3 regions of the Arthrobacter sp. SLBN-100 genome follow, and region 2 is predicted to be linked to each of the others. Evidence: riboswitches for the same ligand, from Rfam matches in the RefSeq annotation. Region 2 holds a riboswitch; each other region holds the start of a gene.

Region 1 (9,966 bases), 3.0 Mb from region 2:
GAGCCGGAACTGCGCCAGGCGTGCGCTGGACGCCTCAACTCCCCTGCAGTCCGGGCTCCAAACCCGCCCTAGTGCCCGTTGCCGTGCTCGACGGCGAAATCACCGCCGGGGTACATGATGGTTTCGTGCCCGTCGTCAAAGCGGACAAGGTAGGGCGGCGCTCCACCCTGGCCGCGGACCTCAAGAATCACGCCATGCCGGTCAGTGGACCCGACGTTCCTGCCATGCACGATGATCCGGTCGCCTTGTGTTGCCTCCATGGCAATCACCTCCAGCCCTAGGTTACGACTCCCGGCGCGGACCGGAAAGGGGCGGGGACAAAGCCGGCATGGCAGGATTCCACCATGCCGCTGAACATTTTGCTGCTCGCCGATACCCACGTCCCCAAGCGCGCCAAAGCACTGCCTGCGCAGGTGTGGGCCGCCGTCGAAAACGCCGATGCGGTCTTCCACGCCGGGGACTGGGTGACGGCCGATCTGCTGGACCTGCTCGAGCAGCGCAGCCGCTCCCTGGTGGGCGTCTACGGAAACAACGACGGCCCCGACCTGCGGGCCCGGCTGCCGGAAACAGCAGCAGTCACGCTGGACGACGTCCGGTTTGCGATGGTTCACGAAACCGGTCAGGCCAAAGGCCGGGAGGCGCGGTGCGAGCAGCTCTACCCTGCTGCCGACGTGCTGGTTTTCGGGCACAGCCACATCCCGTGGGACTCGGTCTCCCCCCGGGGACTGCGGCTGCTGAACCCCGGCTCCCCTACCGACCGGCGCCGCCAGCCTGCCTGCACCTACATGACGGCCGTGGCGGACGCCGGCGTCCTGAGGGAGGTCCGGCTGGTAGAAGTCCACCGGGACAAGTAGACGCCGCCAAAGACTGAGCGGCGGCGAAAGCTGAACCAGATCCGCACTGATCGAAACCGAATCCGGGTTGGCAGTGCCCGCCTGATTGCCTAGGCTGGAACGGTAAGCATACTTAGCTTTTAGTGTTCCACCCCTACCCGCCAGGAGGACCACCATGACTGACCAGTACACCTTCCGTAATCCCGTCACCGCCTACGAAAAGATCTCGCCGCCGGAGCAGCACCAGCCCGAGCCAGGCCTGGATGCGGAGCTGGCCCCGAAGGCCGATCTCGGCGAGGAAACCTACCGTGGCACGGGCCGCTTGGAGGGCCGGAAGGCGATCGTCACAGGGGCCGATTCCGGGATCGGCGCGGCCACCGCCATTGCTTTCGCCCGCGAGGGGGCCGACGTCGTCCTTTCCTACCTGCCCGAGGAAGAAGAGGACGCAGCCCGCATCGCCGGCATCATCGAAGCCGCCGGCCGAAAGGCCGTCAAGGTTCCCGGCGACCTGAAGGACCCCGCCGCCTGCCAGGACTTGGTGGACACTGCCGTGGCCGTGCTGGGCGGAGTGGACATCCTGGTCAACAACGCCGGAAAGCAGGTGGCGCAGGAGGACATCAGCCAGATCACGGACGAACAGTTCGACCACACCCAAAAGACGAACGTCTACGCAATGTTCCGGGTCACCAAGGCCGCGGTTCCACACATGCCGGCCGGTTCCACCATCATCAACACCACCTCAATCCAGGCGTACAACCCGTCCCCCACGCTGCTGGACTACGCCACCACCAAGGCGAGCATCAACAACTTCACCAAGGGCCTGGCCCAGCAGCTCGCGCCCAAGGGCATCCGCGTGAACGCAGTTGCGCCCGGGCCCATCTGGACGCCGCTGCAGGTCAGCAGTGGCCAACCAAAGGAGCAACTGCCGGAGTTCGGCCAGTCCACGCCCCTGGGCCGGGCGGGCCAGCCCGCCGAACTCGCCCCGGCCTACGTTTTCCTGGCCTCGCCGGAGTCCAGTTATGTCCTGGGGGAAACCCTGAACGTTAACGGCGGAAGCCCCACCCCGTAGCGCCGGACAAAGGACGGCCGACGGCGGTGCCTTGCGCTGGATGAGCGGGGCACCGCCGTCGGCGCTAGTCTTCGTCCCGGCCGGCGAGCAGATCGTCGGTGGCGGGGTCGGGCTGGCCGTCGAAGAACCGCGCCAGGACCGTCTTGAAGACGGTTTCCCCCGGGGCTGCGCGCGTGAACAGCGTCATGGACGAGTGCAGCTTCCGGGCGTCGACGCCGCCAAAAATGTCCCCCGCGGTGCGGTCTGGATGGGCGGTGAGGACTTGGGCGCACTCGAGCAGCCGCGGACCCAATACCGGGTGGTCCAGGTACTCCCTGGCTTCTTCGAGGGAGCTAATGGCGTAGCGGCGGGATGTCTCGCTGTGGCCCAGGCCCGCGAGCTGCGGAAAAATGAACCACATCCAGTGACCGGACTTGCTGCCCAATTGCAGTTCGGCCAGCGCCTGGTCAAAAATCCCGCCGTTGTCCTGCGCGGCAACAAAGCGTTCCAGGTCATAGCGATCGTTCACGGGTGTCTCCTTGTGGTGGGGCTTCGGGTGTGGATTGCTGCTCGAGGAAAGCGGCTGCGTTGCGTAACTGCGTATCCGGGTCTGTCCGCCACCGGGCAAGGACAATGTTGGCCCGCTGCCGGTCGCGGCCATTGAGCCGCGCAAGGAATGGGGCCACCACGTCGGCCAGCAGCGGGTCAGCCAGCTCCCGGGTTCCGGCGGACCGGAGGAAGCTTTCGATCCGCGTCAGGTCCGAATGGCGCAGCAGCGCCGCCTTGGTTTGCAGCAGCACGATGGCGGCGAGCCGGCGCTCGTAGACCGCGCGGGAGCCAGGCCGCGGCTGTCCCCACAGCGCCGAGGCCAACTGCACCACGGCGTCGTGATCGAGGTCCTTGTACTTCCGCAGGGCATCACGGATGGTTCCCCGGACGGCGCCGATGGAGGATCCGTAGGAGGTGAGCGCGCCGCCCAGCCGGCCCTCGACGTCGTCCGCCCGGAACCAGGCACCCTCATTCTGCAGGGTGCGGTCAACAAACCCGGCAGCGGCTGCAACAATATCGACGCTGCTGCTCATCGGATCCGGCCTGCCGACGCATGACGGATGCAAAACGGCGTCCAGGGGCGCGCCTCCAGCCGGCCGTCAGCGATAGCTTCCCCGCAGACGGCGCAGGTCCCGTAGGTGCCGTCGGCGATCCTGGCGAGGGCCGCCTCCACCTGGTCCAGTCCGGCGCTGCTTTGCTGCAGGAGTGCCGAGGCCTGCGACAGTTCGAAGGCGATGGTGGAGCCTTCCGGATCGTGTTCGTCATCCACGTTCGAATCCTGGCGGGCGGAGTTTGCCGAGGCGATGTCGGCGCGGAGGGCCGGAAGCAACGCCGCTTTCCGCGCCCGCTCCTCCTCGAGCAGGATCCGGAACCGTTCGAAGTCAGGCATGGGAAAAGCCTAGCGGGGTCAGTACCAGTTGTTGGCCGCCGAGTGGTTCCAGGCCCCGCACGGAGAGCCGTAGCGGCCGCGGATGTAGCCCAGGCCCCATTCGATCTGGGTCCGGTAACTGGTGAGCCAGTCACTGCCGGCGCTGGAGTATTTTCCGGGCGGAAGTGCCTGGGCTATTCCATAGGCGCCGGAGTAGGGGTTCGTGGCGGTAGTCAGCCAGTTTGATTCCTTGGTCCAGAGCTGGGCGAGGCAGAGGAACTGGTCCTGGCCCCAGCCGTACGAGCCCAGCCTGCCCGAGGCGTAGCTTTTGGCGCCTGCCGGGTCATTGACGGCGCCGCCGGGAACGGAGGGCACGACGACGGGCGGCGGGCTGGGTGCCACGGGCAAGGCGGGTGCGGGGGCAGGATTTGCCGGCGCCGGGTTGTTAGGTGCCGGATTGCCGGGTGCGGGGTCGTCGGGTACGCGATTTGCCGGTGCGGGGACGGGCGGAGCGGGCGGTCGGACGGCAGCCGCTGCGGCTGCCCTGGCTGCCGCTTCGGCCTGCTGCCGGGCCTGCTCTTCGGCTGCGGCGCGCTTGGCGGCCTGCGCTGCCTCATAAGCGGCAAGTGCCGCCTGGCCCTGCCGGTAGGCTCCCTCAACTTCCGCCGTCGTGCCCTTGAGGGAGGCCAGTTGGGCTGTCAACTCCTCGCTGCGCTGCCGGCTTTCCGCCACCTGGCGCGCCATCGCCTCCTGCGCGGACCGGGCGGCGTCGAGCTTGGCCTTGGCTTCAAGGGACAGCCGCTCACGTTCGGCTCTGGCAGCACTTTCCTGGGCAGCCAACGAGGATGCGATCCGGCCACCGGCTTCGGCCTTTGTGACCAGCCCCGCCGTTTTGTCCCCGACGATTTGCACCACGTTGAGCCCCTGAATGCTGTTGGCCTGGATCGCATCCAGGGCAACGAAGAATCCCATGGTGGTGCCGCCGGTTTTGTAGGACTGGGCCGCGAGGGCACCAAGTTCCTTCCGGTGCCGGGACAGATCGGCGTTGGCCTGTGAGACCTGGGCGGTGAGGGCCTCCACTCTTGCGCTGGCACTCTGCAGCGCAGAGTCTGTGACAGCATAGTCGGCTGCCGACTGGACGGCGGCTGTACCCAAGGACTCGGACTGGGCCTGCAGGTCACCCAAAAGGCCGTCAATCCTGCTGATTTCAGCGGCCTTGCCAGCCTCGGTCTGCTTTGCTTCCTGCACATCCTCCCAGGAGGGGTAATCGCCGGTCGGGTCGCTTTCCGCTGCGCCCGCCGGTGCCAGCCCCAGTATTGCGGTCAGGGCCACCAGAAGCGCCGCCGGCAGGAGGGACCGGGCTTTTGTAACGAACCGAGACATAGTCCGGAAGTTTACCGGCTTCAACCTCTGGTTGAAGGCCAGCGTCCTGACATCGTTATGCAGCGGAGACCTCCCGCTTCCTCCCGGCGGGCAGGACGGTGCACTTCAGAGGTGCTGGCTGAACCAGGCGAGGGTGTCTTTCCAGGCGGCTGTGGCCTGGGCCTCGTTGTACTGGTCACCGGTGTCATTGTGGAACGCGTGGCCCACACCGGGGTAGACAGTGAGCTGATGGACAACGTCGGTGGCAGCGAGCGCATCCTTGAGCGCCGGCATGGCACCCGTGATGCGTTGATCCAGCTCTGCATATACACCGAAGACCGCAGGCTTGATCCCCGGCACCTTGCCCAGGTCAGGGGCGGGCCCATAAAAAGCCGAGGTCGCCTTCAGCCCGTCCAGCTCTGTGGCTGCCTGCCAGGTGATGCCGCCACCGAAACAGTAACCGGTCATGGCAATTCGTTCACCCTCCACGAAGTCCTGGCCCCGGAGGTACTCCAGTGCCGCTCCAAAGTCGGCGATGTGCCGCTGGGCCCCGGCCGTGGTGAGGGCGCCGGGAACAGCATCGCGGTCCATGCCGGCGGTTCCGCCTTCCCGGCTCAGCAGGTCCAGGGCAAGGGCCACGTAGCCCTCTTTCGCGAAGCGTCGCGCCACGTCCTGGATGTGGGGTGTCAGGCCACGGTTCTCGTGGCAGATCAGCACTGCAGGACGGGGCCCGGTCGACTCCGGGCGGGCCAAGTAGGCGCTGACAGAGGTTCCGCCGGACGGAAACTGGACGGTCGCCGTCGTCATTCCAGCAGCACCCTCAGGTACGGAGAGCGGGCTTTTCGCCCCGGGCACCGCACCGGAACCGGCCGTTCCGGAGGCAGTCGACGCAGAGGCCTCGGGCGCGGGAATCGGGTCGGTGCTGCGGGGCATCTCACTGGGCGTGCAGCCGACCAGCAGCATCGCGGCCGCGGCAGCCGCCATACTGCCGGTAATGAAGGCCACCCGCCGGGTGAACGTCCGGTGGCTTAAAGTCCCGGCGCGGTAGTCGTCAAAGAATTCTTCGATCAGATACTTCTCATACTTGCCGAGCTGAGTCACGGGGCCTCCTCTGAGTGCGCTCATCCTCCTACCCTCTGCCCTCGCGGACAAGATTCAGCCACCCCATTCCGGCGGAGCTTTATTACTTTGTGACAAACAACACCTGGCGGCGTACGGCGTTTCTATCTCCTGAGGTCAAGGCCCGGTGTAGGAAGAATCCAATCATTTGCTAAATACGAGAGAAGCCGCTCGTATGTTACCCAAACGTGACAATCGGTCCCGGTGCGGGCTATGGTCTTCAGGTGTCCCTCCCAGACCGGGACATTCCCATCAGTATGCCGAGCCCTGCCACTGATCCGGGATTCAATCGCTTTCCAGCTGGCAGGGACGGGGGAACCACATTTCCGCGGCCTCCTCAGAGGCCTTGGGGTCAAGTCGATAGCGCCCTCCGTTCCGTTCGGAGCCGCTCCCGGCCGGGTATCTCCAACCCGAACCCGACAGCTCACCCCGCAGGCATGGGAGAGGCGATCAACCGTGTCAAAAAATTCCACCACCGCCCGTCACCGCGCGACTCCGGCCCGCTCAATCGCGCTCCAGGGCTTGGCTGTATCAGCCAAGTCGCTTGGCCGCCCGGCGCTCGCCGTAGCAGCAGCTTCCGGCATTGCCTTCGGTGTGGGCGCCCCGGCCCACGCAGGCGTAACCGGACCGGACACCACCGAGACCACTAACACCCAGGCTTACACTGCGCCCGCCGCTGCCGTCGCTGCTCCCGCAGCAGCTGCCGCCAACGTGCACACTGTGGTTTCGGGTGACACCTTGGGTGCCATCTCGGCTGCCTACGGCGTCAGCCTCAATGACGTTCTGTCGGCCAACGCCCTGGCGATCTCCGCGATCATCTACCCCGGCGACCAGATTCAGATCCCGGGCGCCGGGTATGTTGCAGCTGCTCCGGCCGCTGCTCCGGCACCCGTCGCCGCTCCTGCTCCGGCCGCCGCTCCTGCACCCGTTCAGGCAGCCGCTGCCCCGGCTCCGGCCAACACTGGAGTGAACGTGTCCTACGCTTCAGCTCCGGCAGCTGCCACCGGTTCGGGCGCGGGCGCTGCCATCCTGGCGTCGGCCTACGGCCAGGTGGGCGTCCAGCAGGACTGCACCGCCATGGTGGAGAAGGCCCTGCGCTCGGTGGGTAAGAGTGTTGGCGACCTGGCTCCCGGCCAGTTCTTCCAGTACGGCTCCGTTGTGGGCACCCCCGCTGCCGGTGACCTGGTGATCACCGCCGGCCACGTCGGCGTGTACGCCGGCAACGGCCAGGTTGTCAGCGGCGGCGTGGACGGTTACAAGACCGAGGTCCACTCCATCAGCTGGCTCGGGGGCGCTTCCTTCGTCCACGTAGCGTAGCCACACCACCCGGACAGGGGCGGCAGGCGGGATTATCCCCGCCTGCCGCCCCTGTTTCGTTGTTGGCGCTCGCTGCAACCCCGTCCGCCGGGTGCCGGCTGTGCACGTCCCGTCAGCTCAGGTGCCGCAGAAGGTCTGGTAACTGCCGAAGTCCTCCGGCGCTCCCTCGGCATAGCGCTCCAGCCCCGGGCGCTCCTGGTATGGGGCACGGACAACGTCCACGAGCCGGTTAAATGGATCGAGGTCGCCGTCAGTTGCTGCGGCGAGCGCCTCCTCCACCAGGTGGTTGCGCGGAATGTAGGCGGGGTTGACCTGGTCCATCAGGCCGGCGTCGGGTTGCAGGGCCTGCCACCGTTCGGCCCAGGCGTCGAAAGCCGCGAGGTCCAGGACCATGCCTCGGGCGGGCCGCTGGTTTCCCCGCGCCGCGTGGCCGAGATTCCGGAAGAACGAGGTGTAGTCCACGGGCCCGTCCTTGAGTATGGCGATCACGCCGTCCACCACCTGCGATGCTTCTTCTGCCTCCGGGCTCCCGGCGGCACTCTCCTTCAGGCCCAGTTTGGTTTTCATGCCGGCGAACCAGGCGTCACTGTACTGGCGGCGGAACGCGCCCAGGGCTTCCACTGCGGGGGCTACGGCCTGTTCCTGGTCTTCGTTGATGAGCGGCAGCATTGCCTCGGCAAGGCGGGCGAGGTTCCATTCGGCCACCACCGGCTGGTTGGCGTAGGCGTAGCGGCCGCCGACGTCGATGGAGCTGTAGACGGCCGCCGGGTTGAAGGCGTCCATAAACGCGCAGGGGCCGTAGTCGATGGTTTCGCCGGAGATGGTGATGTTGTCTGTGTTCATGACGCCATGGACGAAGCCCACCAGCATCCACCGGGCCACCAGCGACGCCTGGGCGGCTACCACGGCCTCAAAGAGGGCGAGGTAGCGATTCTCGGCCAGGGCAGCGGCGGGGTGGTGCCGTGTAATGGCGTGATCGGCGAGGCGCCGCAGGAGGTCCATGTTCTCGGTGGCCCGAGCGTACTGGAAGCTTCCAACCCGCAGATGGCTGCTGGCCACCCTTGCCAGGACTGCTCCAGGAAGCATGGTATCGCGGCGGACCGGGCGGCCGGTGGCCGTAACAGCCAGGGACCTCGTGGTGGGGATGCCCAGTGCGTTCATCGCCTCACTCACCACGTACTCCCGCAGCATGGGCCCGACGACGGCACGTCCGTCGCCTGCGCGGGCGAAGGGCGTGCGGCCGGACCCTTTGAGGTGGATGTCGCGCAGGCGCCCGTGTACGTCCGTCACCTCGCCAAGAAGAAGCGCGCGGCCGTCGCCGAGGAGGGGGGAGTAACCGCCAAACTGGTGGCCGGCATAGGCCTGGGCCACCGGCGTCGCCCCCGCCGGAATGTGGTTCCCCAGGAGGAGCCGGACCCCCTCCGGCGACTGGAGGTATTCCGGATCCAGCCCGAGTTCGCCCGCCAATTCTTCATTGAGGACAAGGAGCTTGGGGTCCGGGGCTTCCTCTGCCTGCCAGGGAACAGCAAGCTCCGAAAGTTCCCGGGCAAACCGCCCGTCAAAGGTGACGGTTGATTCAGCAGCAGCTGTCATTGCTCAAGCCTTCCCTCGTGGTTTGTTTTCCGCTCGGTTAGCCATGTGATGAACCGCCCTCAAATTCACTCTCCACCCCTTGGTCGGGTTTGGCAATAATTCCGCGGCCGTTCCCGCCCTGCGGCACGGGGTCCTGCACCACGGGGTCCTGCCAGCGGCGGCGCTCCGGAAGAGGCACCCGCTGCAGGTCATGTGCCGCTACCACCCTTACTTGTGCGGCACGTGCGCTGGCCTGGGCCGCCAGCGGGGTGACGTCCACGTACCTTGACGAAAAGTGCGTCAGCACGAGGGTGTTGGCGCCGGCGCCGCCAGCCAGGTCACCTGCCTGCCCTGCCGTGAGGTGGCGGTACTGGCCCGCTAGTCCGGCGTCGTCGTCGCTGAAGGTGGATTCCGCGACGAGGAGGTCGACGCCGTCCGCCAGGCCTTCTGCCCCCTCGCAGGGCGCCGTGTCCATCACAAAGGCGAAGCGCTGGCCGCGCCGGGGAATGCTCACATCGTCGAGGCGGACGCCTGCCACGCTACCGTCGCGCTGCAGCCGCCCGACGTCGGGGCCCCGGATGCCCGCTGCTGCCAGGCGCTCCGGCAGCAAGGTGCGGCTATCCGCTTCTGTCAGCCGGTAGCCGTAGGTTTCAATGCGGTGCTTCAGCGGCCGGACCTCCAGCCCTTCGGCCACCATTCCACTACCGCCATGGGGGTGAAGCCTCAGGTCTATGCCGGGCGAGCTGATGGACACGAGGGCGCGGACCACGTCCTCGCCTGACGCGGGGTAGTGGAGATGGACCGGATGCGCCACGCCGTCCAGCGCCATGCGGGACAGCACCCCCGGCAGGCCGAAGCAGTGGTCGCCGTGAACGTGGGTGAGGCAGATGCGGGTGATCTGGGTGGCTGAGACGCCGGCGTGGATCATCTGGCGCTGCGTTCCCTCGCCGGGATCGAAGAGCAGCCCTTCACCGTCCCAGCGCAGCAGATAGCCATTATGGTTGCGGGTCCGGGTGGGAACCTGGGAAGCCGTGCCCAGGACTGCGAGTTCACGCATGGTATTGGCGGGACCAAAAAGCAGGTTCCGGAAATGTCCGGGACCTGCTTCCTGATTCGCCCTGATGGCTCAGTGCCGCCTGAACATTCCCATGATTCGGTTGGCCACGCCGCCGCCCGGCCTTGCGCCCATGGCGCCGGAGGCGTTCCGCGCCCGGCCCGCAGTGTTCATTCCACGTCCCCGGACTGTCCCGCCGGTGCCGTTCCTGCCTGAAACTCGTCCAGCGGCGTTCCTGATCATG
Region 2 (9,966 bases):
CTTCGTGTCGGTATTCGTACACAGATGGAGGGTTTCCAGGACCTGCATCTGGGGCCGGTTGAGGCGCTCCAGGGCGCGCTGGACGCTGACCCTCCCGCTGGCCCTGGCGGCGAGGGCGGCGAAATCAGGAACGGCGGGGGAGATAAGGTCCGGCCGCGCGTCGAACAGGGACCGCAACGAGTCGTCGCTGCGGGCCTCCAGGTCCTTGCTGAGAGCGCGAATAAGGGACATCAGTCCAACGTTACCGCCCGTCCGGTTTTCCTGCCCGGCGGCGCCCGGCGACGCTGTCCAGGACAAGGAACAGCATCAGGAGGAACGCCAGCGGCAGGCCGTAAAGCGCGGTATAGGTGACCCAGGCCGGAGCTACCGAACCTGCGAAGGCAAACGCCATGACGGCTGCCACCGCTGCCAGCGAGAGCACGGCAATAACCGCGGCGAAGATCGTCAGGGGCCGCCGGTAACGCGAGGGTGTCATGGACGTAACGCTAACAGCCCGGTCGGACACTCTGGGCATGGGTGCTTCGGGGCCGTTACAGGGAGCCGCCGAAAGCAGGATTAGGGCATGGGGCAGGATAACCTTGAGGGATAAAGACCAACACGGTCTCCAGCCGTCATACCCTGAACCCGCACGACAATGCGGATGCGGTGACAGCAGGCCGTGTCTCAAGACGTCAGAACGAAGAAGGTTGATTACGTGCCTACCGGCAAGGTCAAGTGGTATGACAAGGACAAAGGCTTCGGATTCCTCGCGGGCGAAGACGGCCAGGAAGTGTTCCTGCCCAAATCCTCGCTGCCCGAGGGTGTAACGGAGCTGAAGGCCGGCACCCGCGTTGAGTTTGGTGTCGCGGACGGCCGCAAGGGTGCCCAGGCCCTGGGGCTGCGTGTGCTGGATAAGACGCCGTCCATCGCCAAGGCGAAACGGCCCAGCGCCCGGGACCTTGCGCCGCTGGTCCAGGACCTGGTGACCGTTCTGGACAACCTGTCCGGAACCCTCTCCAATGGCAAATACCCGGAAGGCAACAAGGGCAAGGCCATCGCCGCCGCCCTGCGTAAGGTTGCCGACGAGCTGGACGTTTAGGCCCTGATGAGTTCGGAAGCTGATCAGCAGGAGCCGGCAGTGAAGTCGCCGGAGTTGGTGTCCCGGGAGCCGGTGTCGCAGGAACCGGAGCCGACTGGCCCTGTTTCGCCGGCCTCCGCCGCGGCTGGAGTGAAGACTGTGAAGCCGCGTGCCGGCGTGCCGGCATGGCGGACTGGAAAGCCCGACGCGTTCCTTGCCGCCGCCGTTGAAACTGCCCGGAGCGCGATCGAAGGCATTACGGCGCCGTCGAATATCGGGCAGCATCTGGCAGCCAAGAGCGAAGGCGACCGCCTGGTGACGCATCTTTTTGAATCAAGGTTGCCCGGCTACGGCGGCTGGCAATGGTTCGCGGTCCTGACCCGAAACTCACGCTCCAAGGTGGTAACCGTCAACGAGCTGGGCCTGCTGCCGTCCGAAGACTCCATCCTGGCCCCGGAATGGGTTCCGTGGGCGGAGCGGGTCCGGCCCGAAGATGAACAGGAACCGGAGCGGGAACACGAACCGGAAATGGTGGAGGCCGAGTCGCCGGAATCGGGTGCTGCGGAAGATTCTCTGGCAGGGACTGCCGGTCATGAAGCTGAGGCAGGTGCCTTTGCCGCCGCTGAACCGGACCAGGCCGCAGACCACCCCGCCGGGAACACTGCCGGCAACTCCTCGTCGGACGCTCCTCAGGAGCGCTCCTTCTAAGACAGACAAAAAGGCGCCGCCCGGGAAAAACCCGGGCGGCGCCGTCGTGCTTAATATCCTACTTGCGCAGCTCGCCCACCACGTAATCGATGGTGGCCAGCAGGGCGGAAACGTCCGCGGGCTCGATGGCCACGAACGTTGCGATCCGCAACTGGTTGCGGCCCAGCTTGCGGTAAGGCTCGGTGTCCACCACGCCGTTGGCGCGCAGGACCTTGGCAACCACGGCCGCGTCCACGGACTCATCGAAGTCGATGGTGGCGATGACGTTCGAGCGCTCGTCCGGGTTGGTGACGAAGGGAGTGGCGAACCCGGAGGCGTCAGCCCAGCTGTAGATGCGGCCGGCGGAGTCAGCCGTGCGGGCGGATGCAAAGTCCATGCCGCCGTTGGCGTTCAACCACTGCACCTGCGCGTCCAGCGTCACGAGGGTGGACAGCGACGGGGTGTTGTAGGTCTGGTTCAGGCGCGAGTTGTCGATGGCCGTCTGCAAATCCAGGAAATCCGGAATCCAGCGGTCGCTGGCCTTGATCCGTGCTGCCCGTTCCAGGGCGGCCGGGGAGAACAGCCCAAGCCAGAGCCCGCCGTCGGAAGCAAAGTTTTTCTGCGGAGCAAAGTAGTAAACGTCACTTTGTGCCACATCGACGTCCAGACCGCCTGCGGCAGAGGTGGCGTCCACCAGGACCAGCGCACCTTCGTCCACGCCGGCAACGCGCTGCACGGGGGCCGAAACGCCTGTGCTGGTCTCGTTCTGCGGCCAGGCGTACACATCCACGCCTGCTTCTGCCTGCGCTGAGGGGCGGGTGCCGGGTTCGGATTTGATGATGGAGGACGCGTCCAGGAAGGGGGCCTTGTTGGTTGCTGCGGCGAACTTGGACCCGAATTCACCAAAGGAAAGGTGCTGGGCCTTCTTCTCGACCAGGCCAAAGCTGGCAATATCCCAGAAAGCGGTGGAGCCGCCCACGCCGAGCACCACTTCGTACCCGTCAGGTGCCCGGAAGAACTGGCTCAGGCCTTCGCGGACAGAGCCCACCAGGTTCTTAACCGGGGCCTGGCGGTGGGACGTGCCGAGGATGTTCTTTGACGCGGCTGACAGCGCATCAATCTGTTCCTGCCGGACCTTGGAAGGCCCGGCGCCGAACCGTCCGTCCTTGGGCAGGAGGTCGGCGGGAATAGTGATGCTGGTTTCGCTCACAGGTGCTCCAATTTCGGCATGGACATAACTTTGGTCCGGACGGTTGTTGGCGGCCGGCAGTCGGCGGTGACTGCAACCAGGGCCTTCCCTATTCTGCCTGAAGCGCTGTTTCGGCGGGAACCTGGGCCACCATAGTCCAGCCAATGAGACGCCCGCGCAGCACAGGGGTGAACTATTCGGACAAAGTCAAAATAGGCTAAGCTTTTCCACGGACTACGTCGCAGTGAAGGCGATACGGTGGGACAACGCAAGGTACTGCGCTCTAGGAGCTGAGCTGGATGACGGATCTGATCGACACAACGGAAATGTACCTTCGGACCATTTTGGAGCTTGAAGAAGAGAATATCGTCGCTCTTCGTGCGCGCATCGCCGAGCGGCTCCGCCACTCAGGGCCCACCGTCTCCCAGACCATCGGCAGGATGGAGCGGGACGGCCTGGTGGTCGTCTCCGGAGACCGGCACCTTGAGCTCACTGAAACGGGACGGAAGCGCGCCACGGAGGTCATGCGCAAGCACCGCCTTGCCGAGCGCCTGCTCGCGGATGTTATCGGACTGGACTGGGCCTACGTCCATGACGAAGCCTGCCGCTGGGAGCATGTCATGAGCGAACGGGTGGAGCGGCGCATCTATGAGATGCTCAACCACCCCACGGAGTCTCCGTACGGGAATCCGATTCCCGGTTTGGCGGCCTTGGGCGGTACGCCCTCATTGGGCTTCGCCGACGGTGCCATCAGCCTCCTTGAAGCAATGAAATCCTACGGTCCGGCATCTGAGGTGACCGTGAGCAGGCTCGCGGAGCCCATCCAGGTGGAGCCGGAACTGCTGTCCCAGCTCGATGAAGGCGGTATCCGTCCGGGTGCAGCCGTATCGCTGGAACGGGTGGGCGACTATATTTCCGTCCGGGTTGCAGGGATTGAAGGGGCCCTGGAACTGCCGCCCGAGGTTGCCGCACACGTGTTTGTTGCCATCCGCCAGCCTGCCGGCTAGCGGCGCGTTACCCTACGAGCGGCCACTTACGCGAAGATAACGGAATTGTTACCAAGCGGCTTAAGCCTCTATAGTTGAACCAAGCGTTGATATTAAAGCGTTACCTGATCTGGAGCCGAGCTCTGCCAGCGGATCAGGAGTGCGAGTCGTAACTGGCAGAGGCGGGGGAACCACAACCGGCAGCGGGGGACTGCCTTGGGGTGAAGTCCGTCAGCAGCAAGCCTCTTCCAGCGAAGGATCCTTAACGGGATATCTCTGTGCCGAAGCTTGCTTACGGCGGACCGGGTCTTTGAACTCTCTGACCCGAATCCGACAGCTAACTCCGCAGGCTTTCCAGAGAGGAACCCTTCTTGACCATGCAGAATTCCAGGGGTCGCCGCCGCGCGGCGGGCCCCGCTTCGACACCGCGCGTTGTCGAAGTCATCACCTCGGAGCGCCCCCGCGATCCGCACCGTGATGCTCGCCGGCGTCGGGGTCCCTTCCGCCAGATCACCGAGTTCGCCGGGGCCAGCGGCATCGGCCAGAAGGCCGGCATGGCCCTTGCCGCCACCGGCCTGGTCCTCACTGTGACAGTTCCGGCCACCAGTCCCGTCATGGCCACCGACGCCTCGGGCGCCACCCCGGTAGCCGCCTCCTCTGTGACGCCCCAGCCCCAGGTTTCCGCGGAAGCCGGAGCCCAGATTGACTTCAGCCGCTCCGCCGTTGTCACCCAGGCTGACCCCGACGGCAAGCTGAAGCAGCTGCTGAGCGCCCAGTCGGCCGGCGCCATCAGCCGCGCCGCCTCGGCCGGAAGCCTTGGCGCCCCGCTCACCGTGATGAGCACCGCCTCGCCGTTCGGCTACCGGGTCAGCCCCATCACCGGCGGCACGGGAGACTTTCACCGCGGACAGGACTATGTGGCCCAGTGCGGCACCTCGGTCATGGCTGCGGCAACCGGAACCGTTACGTTTGTGGGCTGGCACCAGTTCGGTGGCGGCAACCGCGTTGTGATTGACCACGGCAACGGCCTGGAAACCACCTACAACCACCTGTCGTCCTTCAACGTGAAGGAAGGCCAGACGGTATCCCGCGGGGAAGTTGTCGCGCTCAGCGGCACTACGGGGGCCTCCACGGGCTGCCACCTGCACTTCGAAGTCCAAGTCAATGGTGAAGTGGTTGACCCCACTGGCTGGCTGTAGTCAAGTGACAATGAGCTATCAGATGCTCTTGAGTTGCCGTGACCTGAATGTGACATTCAATCAAAACTGCTGTACCGTCTAACTCGCGTCAACTTTTCCGAAGTTGACGCTCTTGTGCGGATTGCCTAGCTCTGCCACCGCTCAAGGTCCGTTCGCATGACATCGTCTGGCAGGGGCGGGGGAACCAATTTTGGCCTTTCCATGGGAAGGCCTTGGGGTTAAGTCGCAAAGCTTCCTTGGAAGCCGCGTGGCCGGGTGACTCCCATCCGAATCCGACAGCTCACCTCGCAGGCATTGGGAGAGGCTACCTTCGTGTCTTCACGCCATAATTCTGCGCGCCACCGTGCGCAAACGGTTCGCACCAACCCTTTGGACACTGTGTCCAAAGCTGTTAGTGCCAATGCCGGGACAGTTGGTCGCCAGGCTGCCGTTATCGCAGCTGCCTCCGGCCTCATCCTGAGCATGGGCTTGCCGGCCACCGCCGCAGACACCACCCCTGGTGTGTCCGCCTCCGCCGAGTCCGGTTCAGCGCAGAGCGCCCTTGCCGTTACTGCGGCGCCCACGGCCACCGTCTCCTTCGAGCGCCCGGTGGTCAAGACCACTGCGGCTCCCAGGGTGCAGGCCGTACGTACCCAGTCCACTGCCTCAGGTAACGGAACGGCTGCCACCGGAACCGCTGCCTCCACCGTGGAGAAGCTGGCCGAAACCGCCTCTTCTGCTTCCACTTCAGGCATTGCTGCCATCGCGTACACCGGCATTGGCCGCTCCTACGTCTGGGGCGGCACCAGCCCCGTCACCGGCTGGGACTGCTCGGGCTTCACCCAGTGGGTCTACGCACAGGCCGGCATCAGCATTCCCCGCACCAATGCGTGGACTGTTATGAAGCCGACTTCCACTCCACAGCCTGGTGACCTGGTCATGCAGAACGGCGGCGCGCACGTTGGCATCTACGTCGGCAACGGCATGATGATCAGCGCACTGAACCCCTCCCAGGGGACGCTGCTGCACGCGGCTGCCGCCACCGGCTCCTCCGCATTCTTCACCATGAACTAGTTCTTCGACCTCCGGGTCCAAGAGCTTTTTCTTTGCCCAAACGCATTTTCGCTATACATCCCCGTTCGTGACGTGCCGGCGTACCCCCAAGATGCCGGCACGTCCAAACCCCCTGTCTGCCTACAAGGCGACCGGGGAAAACGAAAGAGAGAACTGATGACTACTCGTGCAACCGCACGGCATCGCGCCGAGGTCACCAAAACCAATTCGCTCGCCATTATTGCCAAAGCTGTAGGCGGCAATGCAGGAGGCGTTGGACGCCAGGCAGCAGTGATCGCAGCCGCTTCCGGCCTGGTCCTGACCAGCGGCCTGGCAGCCAACGCTGCTGACGCCAACGTCCAGCGTGACTCCGCTCCGGCTTCGAACCTGGAAGTTGAATCAACGGTTGAGGCGCCGATTTCGGCTGAGTCCACCATTGCCATTTCCTTCGAAAAGCCCGCAGTGACCACCACTCCGGCTCCCGTTGTGGAAGCGCCGGAGCCCGAGGTTGAGGTCCAGGAAGCCCCCGCTCCGGCCGCCACCCCTGTTGTAGCCGCCAAGGTGACGGCCTCCGCTCCTGCCGCAGCCCCCGCCGCTTCGGCGAGCGGCAAGGGTGCAGCTATCCTTTCGGCCGCCTACGCCCAGCTCGGTGTGATGCAGGACTGCACCATGCTGGTTACCAACTCCCTGGCCGCCGTCGGCATCAACTTCCACGACTGGCCCGCCGGCTACCTTTCCCTGGGCCGCACCGTGAGCGCCGCTGAAGCGCAGCCGGGCGACCTGATCTACTACGCCGACGGTGGCGCCGGTGTGGCACACATCGCTGTCTACGCCGGAAACGGCCAGGCAGTGCACGGCGGCTACAACGGCAACCAGACGGTTGTTTTCAGCGCCAACGTTGGCTCCGGCCCGGTCTTCATCCGCGTGAACTGACACTCCCGGCCCGTTTATGCCGCTGACCGGATCGAAAACGGCCCCTGCCCTTGCGGCAGGGGTTGTTTCGTTTAACCGCGCAGGTCGCGTCAGTCGCTGCGGCCGGACACGGCGGATCCGCACACACCGGAATTAGCCGATAGCGCACTTCTTTGTTTACTCTTGTGGTGTCGATCCATAGCCCGGACATGCCGAGGGCAGCCGGCCCTCGTGCCCCTGACGGGTGCGGCCGTGAAGAGGTACGTGCATGCGCACTCTCGTTCTGAATGCTGGATATGAACCGCTGGCGGTTATTTCTTTCCGCCGGGCGCTGGTGCTTGTGCTGACGAACAAGGCGAGCGTTGTGGCCGAAGGGGACGATCCCGTAGTGGGTCCCCAGGAGATTCTGGGCCGCCCGTCCGTGATTCTCCTGAACCGCTACATCCGTCCCAGATACAACCAGTCCACGGCCGTCAGCAGACGCGGGGTGCTTCGCCGTGACGGGCACAAATGTGCCTACTGCGGGAAAGCTGCGCACACGATCGACCATGTCCACCCCAAGTCCCGCGGCGGAGCCGATTCCTGGGAGAACCTTGTGGCTGCATGCCTTCGGTGCAACAACGTCAAAGGTGATCACACCCCGGCGGAGATGGGTTGGAAGCTGCGGTTCGTGCCCGAGCCTCCGCATGGCACCATCTGGCAGATCAAGGAACTCGAGAAGCCCACGCCTGCCTGGGATCCCTTCCTGCTTCCGGAACGCGCTGCCTAAGAGACGTCCCGCGGTATCTGGGCTTGGCCTTGGCCCGCTCCGGATTAGGCTGGGGGAGTGGAACAGAACAGGTTGGACTTCGACGCCCTGGTGCTTGCCGGCGGCCGGTCGTCCCGCTTGGGCGGGGTACCCAAGCAAGGGCTGGTTTTTGAAGGCGTACCCCTGCTGCAGCATTCACTTGCGGCCTGCTCCGCCGCCTCCCTGACGGCGGTGGTGGGCCCGGATCCGGGACCGCTGCCTGCGCGGGTAGTCGCCTGCCGCGAGCAGCCGGAGTTTGCAGGACCGGCTGCTGCTGTCGCTGCCGGACTGGAAGCGCTCGCCCAGGCGGGCGGCGGACGCCATTTCACCCTGGTGCTCGCCTGCGATATGCCCAGGGTCGCCGGCGCGGTCCGGGTGTTGGCAGAATTCCTCGACTCGCCGGGTTACACCGGAGACGGAGTGATGGCCTGTTCCGAAGACGGTAGAGCCCAAATGCTGGTGGGTTTTTACCGCACGGATGGGTTAAAAAGCGCCGTGACGGAGCTGGCCTCCCGGGACGGCTTAATCGACGCGTCCATGCGCTCCCTCCTTGCTAGTCTTGACCTGCAGCTTGTCACCGTCCCCGCCGGTACCACAGCCGATGTGGATACCTGGGATGATGCCGCCGCATTAGGAGTTGACGCGGAGGCCGGACGTGCGCCGGGACCGGCGCGGCAGCATGAATTGGGAGGCGAAGAGTGAAAAGCCAGGATGAAACGCTGGAGGAGTGGTGCAGGTCCCTCCTCCAGGCTTATGAGCTTGAGGACGTCCAGGTGGACGTCAATGCCATCCTTGCCCTCGCGGGCGTCGCTGCGCACTCCGTTGTGCGGCCGGCAGCGCCGCTGACCACCTTCATTGCCGGCTACGCCGCCGGTCTTGCCTCAGGTTCGGGGCAAAGCACGGAGGCTTCCTCGATGGAAGACGCCTTGGCCGTGGCACGTGCCCTGGCTGCCGACTACGATGCCGAAGCCGCCGGGGCTCCCGGCGAATGACTGAAGAACCCGGGAAAGAACGGAGTTCAGCAGACCCGCCGGAGGTGAAGCGGCACCTCGCCCATACGTGGGAGGAAGCCCGGCAGGCTGCCTTCGAGGCCGCAACGCCGATTCCTGCCGGACCTGTCCCACTGCATCTGGCCCTGGGCCGCATCCTGGACCACGACATCGTGGCACTGCAGGACATGCCGCACTACGCGTCCTCGGCAATGGACGGCTGGGCGGTCAACGGGACCGGGCCGTGGATCCTCGTGGAAGCCGGCACTCGGCTGGCGCCGCACCAGGCAAGCCCTATCGTGACCGGCGGGCTCATTCCGCCCGGCGGGAAAGCCGTGCTTCGCAGCGAGAGCGCCCTGCTGGGCACGGACGAGGACGGACTGCCGGTCCTGATGACCGGCGGAAGCGCCAGGCCCGGTGAGCCACGCACCGGCCAGCACATCCGGAAAGCCGGTGAGGAAGCTCTGGAAGGGGACATCCTGGTGAACGCGGGAGTGCTCCTTAACCCTGCCCACCTGGCCCTGGCCGCCCTGGCGGGCTACGACGAATTGCCCGTCCAGGGTAAACCAGTGGTCCGGCTGCTGCTGACCGGTTCCGAAGTGATTGGCGAGGGTGTGCCGGTTCCGGGCCAGGTGCGGGACACTTTTGGTCCGCAGTTGCCGGCCGTGGTGAACATGCTCGGAGGAATAGCCAGCGGACAGCAGCGGATTGGCGACTCTTATGCCGAGTGGCTTGGCGCCCTCGAGGACGTGGTTCCGGAGGTGCCCGGCGCGCCGGACCTGCCGGCCGACGTCGTTATCACCACGGGCGGGACGGGAAGGTCAGGCACGGATCACCTCCGCCAGGCGGTGGCTGAGCTGGGCGGCCGGCTCGTCATCGATGGGATAGCGATGCGGCCGGGGCACCCGGCGGTCCTCGCGGAGCTGCCGGACGGGCGGTTTGTGCTGGGCCTGCCGGGGAATCCCCTCGCCGCGATGATGGCGCTGTGCACAGTGGGGGCGCCGCTGCTCGCTGCGCTGGGCCACGGCACACTGCCGGAGATCCAGGAGGTGCCCTGCGGAACCATCATCGAGCCCGATCCGGGGCGTACCCGCCTGATGCCGTTCCGCCTCGTATACGGGATGGCTT
Region 3 (9,966 bases), 140 kb from region 2:
ACGCACGCAGGTGCGGCAGCCGACGTCGTCCGCCCGGCAGGTGCCCCAAAGCCAAAGTGCCGCCCGGCAGAGCGCGGCAGGTCAAAGTGCCAACCGCCAAGGTTCGGCGGGGCAGCCTCCGCGACGTCCGGCCCCGAAGAAGTAAACCCGCTCAGTGCGCCCGCGGCACCTTGAATTTCGTGATCCGCGCGTCCTGTCCGTCCAGCTCCGCCCACGATTTCTCGGTTTCGAGAACGGCGAGGGCGCTGGTGGGGTACCTCGTGGCGGCGTCCATGTAGGCGTCGTGATCGGAGTCGCGTGAGGCCAGGTGCATTGCAAGGTCCTGCACCCCTGGCAGGTGCGCGATCAGCATCAGCGTTGTGACCGTGTCCGGGACATGGTTCACCACGGTGAGCATCCGGAGCGCGGAGGCAGCGTAAAGGCCGTCCTCAAGCTTGGGTGTGGGTGCCTTGTCCCCCAGTTCGGAGCACACCCAGGTGCAGGTCTGCCGGGTGCGAAGGGCGCTGGAGCACAGGATGAAGTCGGGCACGATGTTGTGCTTCAGCAGCCACCGCCCGGCCAGCGGCGCCTCACGGTGGCCCCGTTCCTCCAGGGGACGCTCATGGTCAGCCACCCCGCCCGGCCAGTCCGCCTTTGCGTGGCGCATGATCACAAGGCGTCGAAGATGGTGCTCACTCATGGCCCAAGCCTATAGCCAGCCAAACCGGCCAGTGGCAGCCCGACAACGTCACGCCGAGCACGCTTTTACGAGCTCCGAGTAAAGATCCCGCGAAAAATCAGGCCTCAGCAGGACCAAGTGCCAAAAGCAAGCTCCGAGTGACACGCGACCAGACTTCAACCAGCCGCGGAGGCTAATGGTTGGAGAGCCGGGGCTGAACGACAGAAGGCGGCACATCCCGATAGCGCCGTTGTTGCGTGAGGTACGAGCGCAGGCGCAGAGGGATCGTGCCGCCTTCTGGCGGTGCTGAAGTAGGAGCTAGATCGAGTATTCCGGAGCGGCCCAGACAACAACTTCGGGGTGCTCGTAGAACCGGTAGCCTTGGCCCCGGACGGTGCGCACGGTGTTGGCTAGACGGCCCAGCTTGGAGCGGAGGCGGCGGATGTGGACGTCGATGGTGCGCTCGTTGGGCACTTCTTCGGCGTTGCGCCACAGGCCTTCGAGCAGTTCGTCACGGCCCACCGTGCGGGTCCCGTTTTCCACGAGGTAGTTCAGGAGTTCGAACTCCTTGAAGGTCAGGTTCAGGGATTCGCCGTCCAGGTGTACTTCGCGGCGGGCGAGGTCGATCAGGACGCCCGATGGACGCGGCTCCTGGGGCTGCTGCGGGCGGGGGGTTTCGGTGCGCTGCCGGGTGTTGACGGTGGGGTCCCCGAAGGTGGAACGGACGACGTCGAGCGCTGAGCCGGGCGTGCCGGCGGGAGCCACGGCAACAGCGGCGTAGCTCTCGGCTCCGGACACCAGGGACTGGGCGTAGGCGCGGATCTCCTGGGCGAGCTTGGCGATGGAGGTACCGGCGGCAGCCGCAGTTTCCTCATCAATGCCCATGTAGAGGACGAAGCCGCGGGCCACGTTGTCGTTGGCCACCGGGCGGACGGTGCTGGGCCCCGCCACGACGGGCGTGGGAGCAGTCACCGGCGCGGATTCGGCCGGGGTGACGGCACGGAGCTGGCCGTAAGAGTTGGGGTTGTAGCCCTGGGGTGCGTATCCAGAGGCGGGGAAGCTGCTTCCGGGAGCTGTTGGCGCAAGGGACGGGCGCGGTGCGAAGCCGGGGCGGAGGCCGGAGGGCTGGCCAGCCTTGGCGGCGTTACGGACAGAGATGTGGACGTAGCCGGATGCAACTGTCATGTTTGCTTACCTCAATGTGAATGGCCGTCATCGCGGCTCGAATGCTGGGTTCCCCGCAATGAAAAACTGGGGAGGGACGCCCTACGCTGGGCTGGGGGGCGAATGCCTGGAGATCTTCGAGGGGTGGGAAGGTCAGGCGTACATTCGACAACAGCCCATGTCGGCAGCAGCGGATGTGCTGGGCCAATAGTCTGCGGCTGCAGGTGCTGTTGAGTTCTTGTTCACAATGGAAGTGTGCAGCGTAACAATGCGAACTTGCAAGTAACAATGGATCAATTAGTCCGCATTCTGAGACAAAATCAGCTTTTGTGGTGTAGATCACGATTCTTGAGTGCTGCCAGAATGCCATTCATTATCCCGCTTCCTGTCCTCAGAAGGCCCATCCAGGGAACTTAATTCGGCTGCACCTCCGCTTAGGCTCTTTTTCTTCAAATACGCGGGCAATACCAAAATCGCCCCTGCGCGAGGGCATCGCTGTCCAGCGACATGCCGTCGCTACGGAGAAAATTCCGCCCGTCTTCCATCTCATGACCGGCATGTCCGGCAAGTCCGGCAAGTCCGGCAAGTCCGGCAAGAAGGATCATTCGGCCCCTCCAGGCCGCATCCAAAAGCCCCCGCAGGCCGCTTTTGACACCCAGCTCGCTAGGCTGGGATTCACAGCCAGGACACAGGAATCCCAAAGCCCGGGCTAAACGAGTGATCGGAGAGTTGTTCCATGGCCACACAGCACTCCATGACAAACAACCTCCCCCAACTCGCCCACCCGGACGGTTCCCCCATCCGGGCCCTGGTGGTGGACGACGAGCCGAGCCTCTCAGAACTCATGAGCATGGGACTGCGTATGGCGGGCTGGTCCGTTGCCGTTGCAGCCGACGGGCCCGAGGCAGTGAAACTGGCCAAGGACTTCCGCCCGGACGTCCTGGTTCTCGACGTCATGCTGCCTGGGTTCGACGGCGTTGAGCTGCTGGCAAGGATCCGCGCCTTCGCGCCCGAGGTCCCGGCATTGTTCCTGACCGCCAAGGACGCTGTGCAGGACCGGATCGTGGGCCTGGCAGCCGGCGGCGACGATTACGTCACCAAGCCGTTCAGTATGGAGGAAGTCCTCCTGCGGCTGCACCGCCTGGTCCAGCGTTCCGGGGTGGCCGCCATGGATACGGCTGAACTGGTGGTGGGCGACCTGGTCCTGAACGTGGACACCCGGGAGGTGACCCGGGCGGGCGAGGAACTCCAGCTCACGGCCACCCAATTCGAATTGCTCCGTTATTTGATGGAAAACCCCAAGCGGGTGATCAGCAAGGCGCAGATCCTGGACCGCGTCTGGGACTACGACTTCGGCGGCCAGGCCAACATCGTGGAGCTGTATATCTCCTACCTGCGCAAGAAGGTGGATGCCGTGCACCCGCCCATGATCCACACGGTGCGCGGCGCCGGATACGTCATCAAGCCTGCTGAGTAGGCGCACCATGGCCTCGCAACAGGTTGCGCCCCATCCCCGGAGCTGGCTCAAGCCCGGCACCTGGCACCTGCGCACCCGCCTGATCCTCCTTGCCATGGCCCTGCTGATCGCCATCTGCGGCGCGGTGGGCGTGGTCAGCTATGCCTCAATGGACGCATTCCTCACCCGCCAACTCGACGGACAGCTCAGCCAGGCCGCGGAACGGTCGAACGATCCCGGCCGCCCGCCCATGGGCGGTTTCAACGGAAGGGACCCGCTGGACGCCCGCGGCCAGAGCGTAGGAACCCTGAACGCGCGTATCCTCAATGGGCAGGTTAACAGCGCCGGGTTCCTGGCGCCGGACACCACCCGTTCGGCGTTGTCTGCCGAGGACAAGCAGGCCCTGCTGGCCCTGGCCACGGATGCGCAGCCAGTGGACCGTACCCTCTCCAACGGCGATTACCGGTTGATAGCCGTTAAGACGAATTTCGGGGATGTGCTGGTGACCGGACTCCCCCTTGCTGCCAAGGAGAGCACACTCACCTCCCTGGTGTGGACCTTTGTGTTCGTCTCCCTGGGCGGCCTGCTGCTCATCGGACTGGTGGGGACCGTGCTGATCCGCCGCACCATGAAGCCCCTCGAGCAGCTGTCAGAGGTAGCCACCCGCGTTTCACAGCTGCCGCTGGACGCCGGCGAGGTGGCACTGGCGGTGCGGGTGCCGCCGTCGAACTCCAACCCGGGAACGGAAGTGGGCAGCGTGGGCCACGCGCTCAACCTCATGCTGGACAACGTGGCCTACGCGCTGCAGGCGCGGCAGAGGAGCGAAACCAAGGTGCGGCAGTTCGTGGCCGACGCCTCGCACGAACTGCGCACTCCACTGACGGCGATCCGCGGCTATACGGAACTGATGCGGATGACGGAGGACTTCACTCCCGATGGCCAAAAATCGCTGGCCCGCGTGCAGAGCCAGTCGGAGCGGATGACCGCCCTGGTGGAAGACCTGCTGCTGCTGGCACGGCTCGATGAGGGGCAGCCGCTCAAGCTCAGCGCGGCGGACCTGACGCAACTGGTCATTGAGTGCGTCAGCGACGAAAAGGTGATGGCGCCGGGCCATATCTGGCGGCTGGAGCTTCCTGACGAGCCCGTCGTGGTCAACGGTGACGCCTCCCAGCTGCGCCAGGTCCTGATGAACCTGCTGTCCAACGCACGCAAGCACACTCCCCCGGGGACCACGGTGGTCACAGGCGTAGGCAAGTCTCCTGAAGGGGCAGCGGCAGTAACGGTAACGGACGACGGCGGCGGGATCCCTGCAGAATTCGTGGACAACGTCTTTTCACGCTTCGCCCGCGCAGACGCGGCTCGAAAGGTCGCAGGAGACCAGTCGGGTGCGTCAGCAACGGAGGGTACGAGCGGTCTTGGGCTGTCCATCGTGGAGTCCATTATCGAGGCGCATGGAGGAAAGGTAACGGTGACGTCACAGCCGGGACGCACACAGTTCGCCCTGCAGCTGCCTATCCGGGGGCCTTTGCAGCAAGGCGACGCGCCGTCATCGTGATCTCTGTTACCAAAATGTGACTTGTGCTTTGAATTCCTGTACCGTCGTTTAGGTACGGTTCCCGTTCGGGCCGTATATCCGGATGACGCCAAGCTCTGCCACTTCCCGGATTTCTCTTGAACCAAGGCAGAGGCGGGGGACCCACCGTCCCGGGCACTGATTGCCCTTGGGGTTAAGCCAGCACGTGATCTTTCCGTCTGGCCGGATGCCCTCATCCGAACCCGACAGCTAACTCCGCAGGTGTGAGAGGCGATTCATCATGTTCAAATTCCTGGCACAGCCACGCCCGAAAAACGAGTCTGCACCGCAGTCCGCACCGGAAACCGGGAAATTCCCTTCTGTCGGTAAGCGCGCGGCCGTACTTGCCGCATCCGCTGCACTCCTCGTAGGAGTCGGGGCGGCCGGACAGGCTACCGAGTCCAGCATCCGGGTTGCCGCCACCGAAACCCAAGCCGCTGAGGCGCACTCCAACCTGAGCATTGAGAAGAGCGAAATCCGGGCCAACCCGGCGCCCGCTCCCGCCGCCGAGGAGATCGCGGTGGCCCCGCAGGCGGCAGAGCCGGCACCGGCTCCCGCTCCCGAGCCGGCACCGGCGGCCGCTCCCGAACCGGCACCGGCTCCCGAGCCCGCCCCCGCGCCTGCTGCCGCTCCTGAGCCGGCACCCGTCGTCGCGGTTAATGACCCCGCCGGTGCCCAGGCTTACGCCGCCGGCCAGCTTGGCAGCTACGGCTGGGCTCCGGACCAGATGCAGTGCCTGCAGACCCTCTGGACCAAGGAGTCCGACTGGACCACCACGGCCACCAACGCAAGCAGTGGCGCGTACGGCATCGTCCAGTCCCTGCCCGCTGAAAAGATGGCAAGCGCCGGTCCGGACTACCTCACCAACTACCGCACGCAGATCAACTGGGGCCTGAACTACATCCAGGAGCGCTACCAGTCCCCTTGTGGCGCGCTGAACTTCCACCTGTCCAACAACTGGTACTAGGCGCGTAGTGGCGGACCTTAAAGCCGGAAGGAAATGACCGTCCGGCCGTCGTCCTTGCCGGTTTCGACGGCGACCGCGCTGTAGTCCTGGATGTGAAGTACGCCGGCGGGCAGCGGGCCGGTGTTGGATCCCACCGCCACAGTCCGGATGCCGGCGGCCACTCCTGCGGCGATTCCCGCCGGAGCGTCTTCGAAGACCACGACGTCAACGGGATCCACGCCAAGGTTAGCCGCGGCCTTCAGGTATCCCTCTGGATCCGGCTTGCCACGGGTCACCAGTTCAGCGGTCACCGCTATGGCTGGCATGGGCAGCCCGGCGGCGTTCATGCGGATTTCGGCCAGGATGCGGTCGGCCGACGTGACCAGGGCAACGGCCTCCGCCGGCAGGTCTGCCAGCAGCCGGGCGGCGCCGGGCAGGGGCACGATGCCGTCCGTTCGGACGCGTTCCATCGCCCCGAGTTCCGCCGTAAGTGCCGTCACGTCGGCACCGGCGGGAGCAAACCGGGTGACTGTATCGCGCGCCTGGACGCCGTGCGATGTCCGGAGAATCTCACCGAGGTCCAGTCCGTAGCGCGCCGCAAACTCACCCCACACCTGCTCCACCACCGCAGTGGAATCGACCAGGGTGCCGTCCATGTCAAAGAGGACGGCACTGCAGGTCAGGGTCCGGATTGCTGCAGGGGCCGAAACATTCATGGTCCCCATTCTGCCCCAGGATCCCGGGCGGCCTGATCTTAGGCCGCGGATCCCGGACGCCACCCCTGAGCCGTACTGGCCCGGCGCGGGTCAGCTTTCGCGGCCCGGGATGTATTGGACCGCCCACCTGTTGCCGTCGGGATCAGCAAAATAGACGAAGTGGCCCCAGGCCTGCACGTCCACGTCGCTGACGTCCACCCCGTTGTTTTTCAGGTACTGGTGGGCCGCGTGGATGTCATTGACAACCAGCTGGAGATTCGAGCCGGTGCCGGGAGGCGCGTCGATCAGCCCTTCCCCGATGCAGATCGAACAGGCTGAGCCGCGGGGCGTCAGCTGGACAAAGCGGATGGAGTCCGAGGGCCGCTCATCGAAGTCCGCATTGAATCCCACCTTGTTGACGTAGAAATCCTTGGCGCGGTCCACGTCCGATACAGGGACAAACACAAGTTCCAGTTTCCAGTCCATCCACACAGGCTAGCGGCGGGACGGGGAATGGAAAAGGGTTGAGCGCTACCCCGCGATGCCGTAAAGCCTGTCGCCCGCGTCCCCGAGACCGGGAACGATGTACGACTTCGCGTTGAGCTTTTCATCGATGGAGGCCAGGACGATGGTGACGTTCGCGCCGGAGAGTTCTTCCTCCAGCTTGGCCAGTCCTTCCGGGGCGGCCAGGAGGCAGATGCAGGTCACGTCGGAGGCGCCGCGCCTGAAGAGGAACTTGATGGCTTCGCGCAGGGTCCCGCCGGTGGCCAGCATGGGGTCCAGGACGAAGATTTGCCGGTCCGTGAGGTCTTCCGGGAGGCGTTCGGCATAGGTGATGATGTCCAGGGTTTCCTCGTCGCGGGCCATGCCGAGGAAACCGACTTCCGCGGTGGGGACGAGTTTGGTCATGCCCTCGAGCATCCCCAGGCCGGCGCGCAGGATGGGGACCACCAGCGGTGTGGGCTTGGTGAACGCGGTACCCACGGTGGTGCTGACCGGAGTTTCGATGGTAACGGGTTCGGTGCGGACTTCGCGGGTGGCCTCATAAGCGAGCAGGGTGACCAGCTCTTCCGTCAGCTGCCGGAAGACCGGGGACGGGGTGTTCTTGTCCCGGAGGACGGTGAGCTTATGGGCGACCAGGGGGTGGTCCACAACGAGAGTGCGCATGGGTCAAAACTACCACCCGGTTGTTGCGCGAATTCCTGCCGTCAGCCGCCTGCGCCGGACCGGGAGGAGCCGCCGTCGCTCCTTCCTGATGTGCCGCCGTCGAACCCGGCCGAGGTGTCCGTGCCCTGCTGAGTCTCGCCGGTGTGGTCCTCGCGGATGACTGGATGCTCGAACGTGGGGGCTGGCCCGGCGTGCTCCCGCTTCCGGATGAGATGGAACAGCCGGTGGGCCAGGATCACCATGCACACCCAGGCGAGCCCGAGGAGCCACCCTGCCATCACATCCGTGAGCCAGTGGTGCCCCAGGAAGACGCGGCTTAGTCCCATGGCGATGATAAAGATGACACCCGCCGTGATAGCTGTGATCCTGGCCCACAGCATCTGGAACTGCAGGCACATGATGTAGAGCAGGACGCCAATCACCACGGTGGTATTCAGGGTGTGCCCGCTCGGAAAGGACGGCGTTGACTCGTAAGGCGGCACTGCCTCTGAGTGGTCGGGACGGGTCCTGCCTACCAGCCGCTTGCCGAGGGTCGTGGCGAGGGTGGAAACCATTGCTGCACCGCCCACCAGGACGATGGGACGCCAGGTCCGGCTCAGAAATGTCAGCCACGCGGTGAGAATGCTGGCGACGATGGGCATGCCGATTCCGCCGCCCACGTTGGTGAAACTGGTGGCGAAGGCGTCCAACTCCGGAGTCCGCAGGGTCTGCGAGTATTCCAGGGCAGGAATATCAAGGCTTGCCAGCCCTTCGTCATCCACCACATTCGCGTAGACCTCGGCGCCGAGCAGGGCCAGGGTGAGCACCAAAGCCCCACCGATGATCATGGTCAGCCACATTGCGGCATACGGCTTGATCCATGTCTCCACGCGGTCTCTAACGGTGCTCATTATGCCTCCCGGCGGATGGACGTCACGGGCTCTCGGTATTCTTCGAAACTATCATTGAGCCATGGTCTCCGCAGAAAAGAATCACGACGCGTGGATGGGCCTTGCCCTGGCGGAGGCACGCCGTGCCCTCGTGACGGAGGATGTGCCGATCGGTGCGGTGGTGATAGGGCCCGACGGCGGTGTGCTGGGTTCGGGGCGGAACCAGCGGGAGGAGCTGGGAGACCCCACCGCCCATGCCGAGGTGGTCGCCATCCGGCAGGCGGCCACACGGCTGAAGGAGCTGCGGATGGCCGACGGCGGCGGCGGAGACGGCTGGCGGCTGGAAGACTGCACTTTGGTGGTAACGCTGGAACCATGCGCCATGTGTGCAGGTGCGATAGTCCTGGCGCGGATTCCCCGCGTGGTTTTTGGGGCGTGGGACGAGAAGGCCGGCGCCGCCGGTTCGGTGTTCGACGTCCTCCGCGAGCGCCGGCTCAATCACTGGGTTGAGGTTTACGCGGGGGTGCGCGAAGCGGAATGCGGCGGGCTGCTGCGGGACTTTTTTGTGGGGCACCGCTCGCGGACCTAGTGGGTTTATGCGGGGCTATTTTGAGCTTGCGGTATTGGACACTGCATCCAGCACAAGCGCGGCCGCCTGGTCCCACCCTGGCAGCCTGTTGCTTGTCTCCAGGGCTGCCGCCCGCCAGGAGTCCCGCGTACTGCCGTCCTGCAGCCAGTCCCGCAGCACCCCAGCCAGCAGGGCAGGGTTTTCCGGAGCATCAATTCCCGGAAAATGCACTGCTGTTCCGGGCAGCCGTCCTCCTTCGCCTTTATCCGGTGCCGCAAAACTCAGGGCCTCCACAGCGCCGGTCCCCGCACGCACCGCTACGGGGATTCCGTGTGCCAGCGATTCCGTGACCACCATGCCAAAGGCCTCGGCCCTGGAAACCAGGACGTTGAGGTCTGCGCGGTTCCATTCGTCTTCGAGAGCCTTGCCCTTTAGTTCACCGGTTATCCGCAGCCGTCCCCCCAGCCCGTTTGCGGCCACAACTGCACGCACCCGCCCTGCATAGTCCGGGTCCGCCTCGTCCGAACCCACCAGGGATGCCGTCCAGGCGAGTTCCTGGATGCGGGCCAGGGCTTCGACCACCAGCACCTGGTCCTTGTTAGGCAGCAGCGCGGCCACGGTAATGATGTGTGGCGTAACCGAGCCTTGCGCCAGCCGCGCGCTGTCAGTCCCCGGCAGGGCGACGCGCAGCCCCCGCAGCCCATGCCGTGTTGACAGGATGTCGGCCGCCCAACTGCTGGTGCAGATCACTCCCGATGCCGCGCGAAGGGCCCGCGCCTCGCGTTCCAAGGATTCGGCACCCGACTCTTCGGGCACTGGCATGTGCACCAGGACCCATGTTTCCCGCCCTGCCTTTGCCGCGTATTCCAG

Evidence for each region. A riboswitch is a leader RNA that binds a small molecule or an ion and turns the genes downstream of it on or off. The one in region 2 is predicted to bind cyclic di-AMP.
Region 1: another riboswitch for cyclic di-AMP. It lies ahead of FBY31_RS04160 (LysM peptidoglycan-binding domain-containing protein); the one in region 2 lies ahead of FBY31_RS17925 (C40 family peptidase).
Region 3: another riboswitch for cyclic di-AMP. It lies ahead of FBY31_RS17290 (hypothetical protein); the one in region 2 lies ahead of FBY31_RS17925 (C40 family peptidase).

Annotation. Positions count from the first base shown of each region.
Region 1 is NZ_VFMY01000001.1:887,576-897,541, forward strand. It holds gene FBY31_RS04120 (DUF1918 domain-containing protein) at 69-260, opposite strand; gene FBY31_RS04125 (metallophosphoesterase family protein) at 345-854, shown strand; gene FBY31_RS04130 (glucose 1-dehydrogenase) at 1,009-1,902, shown strand; gene FBY31_RS04135 (DUF1810 domain-containing protein) at 1,967-2,410, opposite strand; gene FBY31_RS04140 (DNA alkylation repair protein) at 2,394-2,963, opposite strand; gene FBY31_RS04145 (TraR/DksA family transcriptional regulator) at 2,960-3,319, opposite strand; gene FBY31_RS04150 (lytic transglycosylase domain-containing protein) at 3,338-4,681, opposite strand; gene FBY31_RS04155 (dienelactone hydrolase family protein) at 4,787-5,761, opposite strand; cyclic di-AMP (ydaO/yuaA leader) riboswitch at 6,060-6,232, shown strand; gene FBY31_RS04160 (LysM peptidoglycan-binding domain-containing protein) at 6,236-7,096, shown strand; gene FBY31_RS04165 (protein adenylyltransferase SelO) at 7,214-8,689, opposite strand; gene FBY31_RS04170 (ribonuclease Z) at 8,727-9,725, opposite strand; gene FBY31_RS04175 (hypothetical protein) at 9,795-9,966, opposite strand, start outside.
Region 2 is NZ_VFMY01000001.1:3,877,903-3,887,868, forward strand. It holds gene FBY31_RS17890 (helicase-associated domain-containing protein) at 1-231, opposite strand, end outside; gene FBY31_RS17895 (hypothetical protein) at 242-475, opposite strand; gene FBY31_RS17900 (cold-shock protein) at 695-1,078, shown strand; gene FBY31_RS17905 (DUF3027 domain-containing protein) at 1,085-1,765, shown strand; gene serC (phosphoserine transaminase) at 1,824-2,954, opposite strand; gene FBY31_RS17915 (metal-dependent transcriptional regulator) at 3,233-3,940, shown strand; cyclic di-AMP (ydaO/yuaA leader) riboswitch at 4,075-4,286, shown strand; gene FBY31_RS17920 (M23 family metallopeptidase) at 4,297-5,118, shown strand; cyclic di-AMP (ydaO/yuaA leader) riboswitch at 5,266-5,426, shown strand; gene FBY31_RS17925 (C40 family peptidase) at 5,497-6,171, shown strand; gene FBY31_RS17930 (NlpC/P60 family protein) at 6,328-7,083, shown strand; gene FBY31_RS17935 (HNH endonuclease) at 7,331-7,831, shown strand; gene mobA (molybdenum cofactor guanylyltransferase) at 7,889-8,551, shown strand; gene FBY31_RS23075 (DUF6457 domain-containing protein) at 8,548-8,841, shown strand; gene FBY31_RS17945 (molybdopterin molybdotransferase MoeA) at 8,838-9,966, shown strand, end outside.
Region 3 is NZ_VFMY01000001.1:3,734,169-3,744,134, reverse strand. It holds gene FBY31_RS17315 (hypothetical protein) at 1-145, shown strand, start outside; gene FBY31_RS17310 (SixA phosphatase family protein) at 152-679, opposite strand; gene FBY31_RS17305 (winged helix-turn-helix domain-containing protein) at 977-1,843, opposite strand; gene FBY31_RS22845 (hypothetical protein) at 2,272-2,427, opposite strand; gene FBY31_RS17300 (response regulator transcription factor) at 2,559-3,299, shown strand; gene FBY31_RS17295 (HAMP domain-containing sensor histidine kinase) at 3,307-4,833, shown strand; cyclic di-AMP (ydaO/yuaA leader) riboswitch at 4,943-5,087, shown strand; gene FBY31_RS17290 (hypothetical protein) at 5,093-5,818, shown strand; gene FBY31_RS17285 (HAD-IA family hydrolase) at 5,836-6,513, opposite strand; gene FBY31_RS17280 (glyoxalase superfamily protein) at 6,604-6,978, opposite strand; gene upp (uracil phosphoribosyltransferase) at 7,024-7,659, opposite strand; gene FBY31_RS17270 (phosphatase PAP2 family protein) at 7,701-8,549, opposite strand; gene FBY31_RS17265 (nucleoside deaminase) at 8,611-9,117, shown strand; gene FBY31_RS17260 (glycosyltransferase family 4 protein) at 9,133-9,966, opposite strand, start outside.